Noviherbaspirillum saxi: one gene and its partner. Each later gene encodes a partner of the first gene's protein in a complex. Links are inferred from orthologs where the notes say so. Each region holds a gene or a part of one and is shown on either strand. Other genes may lie near its edges. The genes, in order: trxA and trxB.

Region 1 (3,223 bases):
CGGCTGGTATTCAGCATAGGCATTCAGGAAGGCCTCATGCAATGCATCGGCCGGCGCGTGACTGATCCATACCAGCGGCGCGTCGGCTTCGGCAGCCAGGCGCATCATGCGTACCAGACAGGCGGCGGTTGGATCGCTGCTTCCGAGCTGGCTCTTCCAGAGCGACCATACGAGCTGCGACTCGTCGGACAATATGGTTCGTACCGGCAATGGCAAGTGTTCGAGCGCCGCCTGCCATTTGTCTTCCGCCGCCTCCGGTTCAAGATGCATTGCGGGCAGCAAGGCCTCGCTCAATTCATCGAACAGCGTCATCAGGGTTTGCGCCAGCGGCAGCAGATCGACATTGCGCCGTGCGGCAAACAGTTTTTTCAGCCATCCGTGCTGACGCAACTCCGCATACAACGCCATCATTCGCTCGGTACTCGAGCTGACGACATGCTCCGTCGGGTCAGGCGGCAGCATCTTCAGCCATGCCTGCAGCGTGGTGATCCGTGGCGGAATAAAGGTGCGCTTCAATTCGTTCGCCAGGGCGTTCTTCAACAACTGCGCATGAACGAAGTTGGGTACCAGCACCCGGACACTGGAGAAGTCGCCGGCATCGCTGTCCGACCCCGACTCCCTCCATTGCCTGAGCAATGTCCGCGCAAGCACCGGCCAGAAGTCGGCCGAAGGAGGAATGAGTAGGGGCGTAGGCAGCATCGGGTCTCAAAAATATCGAAGGGTGGCGAAGGTAAGGACGATGTATCCGCTGTCGCCTCTAGAGCCTGTTATGAACTATCCCAGGGGTCGGGTTCCTCCCAAAAGGGATGCATCCGCTAGGAGCAGGACGCGCCGCAGTGCGAGCACTGCAAGCGGCCTGCGACACCGCGGGGCACCCTTTTGGGAGGAACCCTGCGGGCAGCCCCGGGAACCAGCCGCCTGCGGCGTTGCAACTCCTTGCCGTAGCACCGCTACGACGCGTCGCTGCGCCTTGCATGCGACTGGTTCCCGGGGCTGCGCGACCCCTGCGATAGTTCATAACAGGCTCTACATTTTATGTGAGCCAAGGCAAAAATTGAGGCGCCGGCTACACTTTTCATGAAAATCGGTTATGATTTACCAACTCCCCGCCGCACTACGTCTTGCAGACCCTTCAAAGGTCTTGAAATCGCGCAATGACGTCTCCACTTGCTTATTGCAATTCCGGACATAGTAGTCAACGGGATCGAGCAAGAACAGTCAGTTGCAGGCGCTGATTTACACCTTTGAACCTCTTTCGAGGAAACCATGAGCGAAAACATCAAATACATTACGGATGCATCCTTCGATTCGGACGTACTCAAGTCCGACAAGCCGGTACTGGTCGATTTTTGGGCCGAATGGTGCGGCCCTTGCAAAATGATCGCTCCCATCCTCGAAGAAGTTGCCAAGGAATACGACGGCAAGCTGCAGATCGCGAAGATGGACGTGGATGCCAATCAAGCGGTGCCTGCCAAATTCGGCATTCGCGGCATCCCTACCCTGATCCTGTTCAAGAACGGCGTGCCGGCAGCGCAGAAGGTCGGCGCCATGGCAAAGGGTCAACTGACTTCGTTCATCGATAGCAACATTTAAGATCGCCGCGGCGGTGCATTTGCACCGCCGCTGTTTTTTGCACTGTTTTGATTTAATAAATTAGCTTAACCCTCCTCGCAGTTCCCTCCCCCACCTTTTATTTCCCATCCCGGGACACCCACTATGCATTTATCTGAACTCAAGGCGCTCCACGTCTCGGCTCTGCTGGACATGGCCATTGGCCTGGAAATCGACAACGCCGCACGTTTGCGCAAACAGGAATTGATGTTTGCCATTCTGAAGAAACGCGCCAAGGCTGGCGAACAGATTTTCGGCGATGGCGCCCTCGAAGTATTGCCTGACGGCTTCGGCTTCCTGCGCTCTCCCGATGCCAGCTATATGGCATCGACCGACGACATTTATATTTCGCCGTCCCAGATTCGCCGTTTCAACCTGCACACCGGCGACTCGATCGAAGGCGAAGTGCGCACGCCGAAAGACGGCGAACGATATTTTGCATTGGTGAAGGTGGACAAGGTCAATGGCGAACCGCCGGAAGCGTCCAAGCACCGCATCCTGTTTGAAAACCTGACCCCGCTGCATCCGAACAAGCTCCTGCACCTGGAGCGCGAGATGCGCGGCGAGGAAAATATTACCGGGCGCATCATCGACATGATTGCGCCGATCGGACGCGGCCAGCGCGGCTTGCTGGTGGCATCGCCAAAATCGGGTAAGTCAGTGATGCTGCAGCATATTGCGCATGCGATCACGACCAACCATCCCGACACCGTCCTGATCGTGCTGCTGATCGACGAACGTCCGGAAGAAGTGACCGAGATGCAGCGTTCGGTACGCGGTGAAGTGGTGGCGTCGACCTTCGACGAACCGGCTACCCGCCACGTGCAAGTCGCTGAAATGGTGCTCGAAAAAGCCAAGCGCCTGGTTGAAATGAAACGTGACGTGGTCATCCTGCTGGATTCGATCACCCGCCTTGCGCGCGCCTATAACACCGTCATTCCAGCCTCCGGCAAGGTCTTGACCGGTGGTGTCGACGCCAACGCGCTGCAGCGCCCGAAGCGTTTCTTCGGCGCAGCACGTAATGTCGAAGAAGGCGGATCGCTGACCATCATCGCCACCGCGCTGATCGAAACCGGCAGCCGCATGGACGACGTGATCTATGAAGAATTCAAGGGCACAGGCAATATGGAAGTCCACCTTGAGCGACGCTTGGCCGAAAAGCGTGTCTATCCATCCATCAATCTGAACAAGTCGGGCACGCGCCGCGAAGAATTGCTGATCAAGCCAGACCAGTTGCAAAAGATCTGGGTCTTGCGCAAGCTGCTGTATGGCATGGATGAAATCGAGGCGATGGAATTCATCCTCGACAAAATGAAGTCGACAAAGAATAACCTGGAATTCTTCGACATGATGCGACGCGGCGGCAACTGATCCGTATCATTCCTGAATGCTGGGACAAGGGCGTTTTGCAGGCGCCCTTTTTATTTGCTCAGCAAAACAATATTCAACAGCAATTGGACAAAGTCATTGAAATACTGACAAGCCTTCATTGCTAGAATCGTATGGCAAGAGATAGGAGACCGTATCGCGTCGCCCTTCTTCCATTGTATAATCGCCGGTTTTCACCCCCCGGCAAGTGACCGGCAATCGGGTCAAGAAGCAGGACGACCGA
Region 2 (3,119 bases), 230 kb from region 1 along the record:
TTGACTGCGGCGACCTGGCCAACTTTGCGATCTTCACGCGCCGAATACAGGCTTTGCACCCGGCTGACCGCATTTTCGATGACGCCGCCAATCCGTTCGGCCACCGCCAGCCAGGACACCTGGAAGAACAGGCTGAAGCCAACACCAAAGAGAAGCAGCAGGAACAACGTCGCGCCGGTAAAGCCGAACGCATGCTGGGCCGCGCCCCCGATCAACTCGCCCAGCACGCCGCCGGGTTTGCGCGGCAAATCCGCCTTGAGGGAATACATGCGCAGATATTCGATCGCTACGCTGCCCAGCAACATCAGGACAAAGCCGATCGCGCGCACCCAGACTTCATGATGATGTTCGGGTTCGGGTTCAGTCTGGAGCAGGAAGCGCTGCGATAACCGGCGGTAACCCTTGAGCACCGACCGCAAGAGAAATACGCAGCACCACCAGGCGGAAAAGCCAAAGATGAACAGCATCAGATCGGCCAGCCATGCGCCAATGCGGCCACCCCAGTTATGCAGGTGCGGCACTACATTGGCTTGTGACCAGCCCGGATCGGTTTTGTCATACGTCATGAAAATCAGGACGAGATAGACGGTAACGACGGCAAGCACGAACCAGCGCGCTTCCGACAGCAGCCGCACCAGTCGGCCGGGAAGCGGATTGGCCTCCTGCGCGCTGGTATTTCGAGTATAGGCTTGGCTTGTTCGGGTCATAGATTAGATTCGGGGAAGAGCCGCGTTCGGGCGGGAGATAAGCGGAATTCGGTCGGCGCTCCGCCTCGCAAGGCATGTTCGTCTATAATCTTAACCAGTTTTTCGGGTGCAATACTGATGAGCTGTTGAAATTTTGCCTTTTGGCGACATATGCATCGCAAAGGCGCCGCTTTCATCGCGCCCCACGCACTTTTGCTGCGTTTTTACTTGCGTATTTTCTTGATTTATCGCGCATTATTTGTCAACTCCTTACTCCCACACTGCCATGGCAACCACCAAACACGCCAACGTTCTCATCCTCGGTTCCGGTCCGGCCGGCTATAGCGCGGCCGTCTACGCCGCGCGCGCCAACCTGAAGCCGGTCCTGATCACCGGCGTCGAACAAGGCGGCCAGCTCATGACAACCACCGATGTTGAAAACTGGCCGGGCGATCCGATGGGCGTGCAGGGTCCGGAGCTGATGCAGCGCCTGCTGCAGCATGCCGAACGTTTCAATACCGATGTCATTTTCGATTACATCCATACCGCGAAACTGACGGAAAAGCCGATGCGCCTGATCGGCGATTCCGGCGAATACACCTGCGACTCGCTGATCATTGCAACCGGCGCATCTGCGCAATATCTGGGCCTGGCGTCGGAAGAAGCCTTCATGGGCAAGGGCGTGTCGGCCTGCGCAACCTGCGATGGCTTCTTCTACAAGGGGCAGAACGTGGCCGTGGTCGGCGGCGGCAATACCGCGGTCGAGGAAGCGCTGTACCTCTCCAATATCGCGACCAAAGTGACGCTCATCCATCGCCGCAACAAGTTCCGTGCAGAACCGATCTTGGTCGATCGTTTGATGGCCAAGGTTGCCGAAGGCAAGATCGAAGTCAAATGGGACCACACACTCGATGAAGTGCTTGGCGACGACAGCGGCGTGACGGGGATCAGAATCAAGTCGGTCAAGGATGGCGAGACCCGCAAGCTTGACGTGCACGGCCTGTTCATCGCCATCGGCCACAAGCCGAATACCGGCATCTTCGAAGGTCAGCTCGAGATGCACAACGGCTACATCAAGACCAGGACCGGCCTTGAGGGTATGGCGACGGCGACCAGCATTCCCGGCGTATTTGCCTCCGGCGACGTGCAGGACCATGTCTACCGCCAGGCCATCACCAGCGCCGGCACCGGCTGCATGGCCGCACTGGATGCACAACGCTACCTGGAAAGCCTGGAAGGCTGACACCGGTTGGGCACGGAATCTGCATTGTGGATTCCGTGCAAGCAGCAAGCGGCAGGCCCGCTCAATTCAACCCGAGCGCCTGCGGTCAAAGGAATTACCGACATGTCCGGCCCCATCAAGGATTTTGCCTCGCTCAAATCGCTTCGCGCGGAACTGAAGGCACAGGAAGATGCACGCAAGGCTGCCGAAGAGGAACGTCTTCGGCGCGAACACGAGAACCGGCGCGACGCCGACCTGTTTCGCCGGTCCATCGGTGAAGTTGCGCCATTGGCATCCCACGATAAGGCGGAATCCCCTCCGGCACGCCCGCTGCCGATCGCACGCCAGCACCTCGCCGACGAACAGGCCGCACTGGCCGAATCGCTTTCCGATGAATTTAATGTCGACACCCTGCTCGATACCGACGAAGCGCTGAGCTATGCGCGCAGTAACATCGGTCCTGATACATTGCGCAAATTGCGGCGCGGCCACTGGGTGATCCAGTCGCAGCTGGACCTGCACGGCATGCGCCGGGAAGAGGCGCGCGAAGCACTGGCCGAGTTTCTGCGCAATGCAGTCAAGCGCGGCGTTCGTTGCGTGCGCGTGATCCATGGCAAGGGTCTCGGCTCGGTGAACAAGGAACCGGTCCTGAAGAGCAAGGTGCGCAGCTGGCTGGTGCAAAAAGAAGAGGTCATTGCCTTTTGCCAGGCGCGTGCGGCTGACGGCGGAGCGGGCGCGTTGGTGGTGTTGCTGAAGGCTTAGCATTATCGCGATTACGCCTTCTTCATGCACGCCAGGGCAGGCAGGCTCCTCGTTGCACGCCGGTTTGCTTTCCTACCCTTCCCCAGTATGATGCGGACATCGGCCACTTCATCTGCCTCGCATGTCCCTGATCAAGATCCTTGAGATCCTCGCCATTCTCGTGGGCGCCTTTTCCGGCTTCATCGAAGCGCGCAGCAAGCGGATGGACGTGGTCGGGGTCTTTACCGTGGCGTTCATCACTGCATTTGGCGGCGGCACCTTGCGCGACATCCTGCTCGACAAGCGGCCGCTGTTCTGGGTGACCCATCAGGAATACGCAATCCTGATCTTCCTGCTTGCCTTGGTTGCCGTCCCGGCCATTCGGACATTGCGCAAGATTATTTCCGAGCGTCTGATCGTGGTCGCCGATGCGCTCGGCCTTGGTCTCTTCTCCATCGTAGGCGTGTCGC

The links.
Region 2: the proteins of trxA (region 1) and trxB are in contact, whole or in part, in a crystal structure (PDB 1F6M), measured with the Escherichia coli proteins. The link is inferred for Noviherbaspirillum saxi from one-to-one orthologs.

Annotation. Positions count from the first base shown.
Region 1 is NZ_QYUO01000001.1:1,065,899-1,069,121, reverse strand. Bases 32-2,929 are described here. They hold trxA (thioredoxin TrxA), read left to right. Parts: upstream 32-1,266; coding sequence 1,267-1,593; downstream 1,594-2,929. Other genes in these bases: rho (transcription termination factor Rho), read left to right, coding at 1,717-2,929; D3871_RS05145 (PD-(D/E)XK nuclease family protein), read right to left, coding at 32-699. In the rest of the region: more of D3871_RS05145, read right to left, coding at 1-31; more of rho, read left to right, coding at 2,930-2,982. UniProt on the Escherichia coli protein: Participates in various redox reactions through the reversible oxidation of its active center dithiol to a disulfide and catalyzes dithiol-disulfide exchange reactions.
Region 2 is NZ_QYUO01000001.1:1,297,010-1,300,128, reverse strand. What follows is about bases 157-2,950. They hold trxB (thioredoxin-disulfide reductase), read left to right. Parts: upstream 157-972; coding sequence 973-1,929; downstream 1,930-2,950. Other genes in these bases: D3871_RS06175 (trimeric intracellular cation channel family protein), read left to right, coding at 2,792-2,950; D3871_RS06180 (Smr/MutS family protein), read left to right, coding at 2,032-2,670; D3871_RS06190 (DNA translocase FtsK), read right to left, coding at 157-707. Also shown: more of D3871_RS06190, read right to left, coding at 1-156; more of D3871_RS06175, read left to right, coding at 2,951-3,119.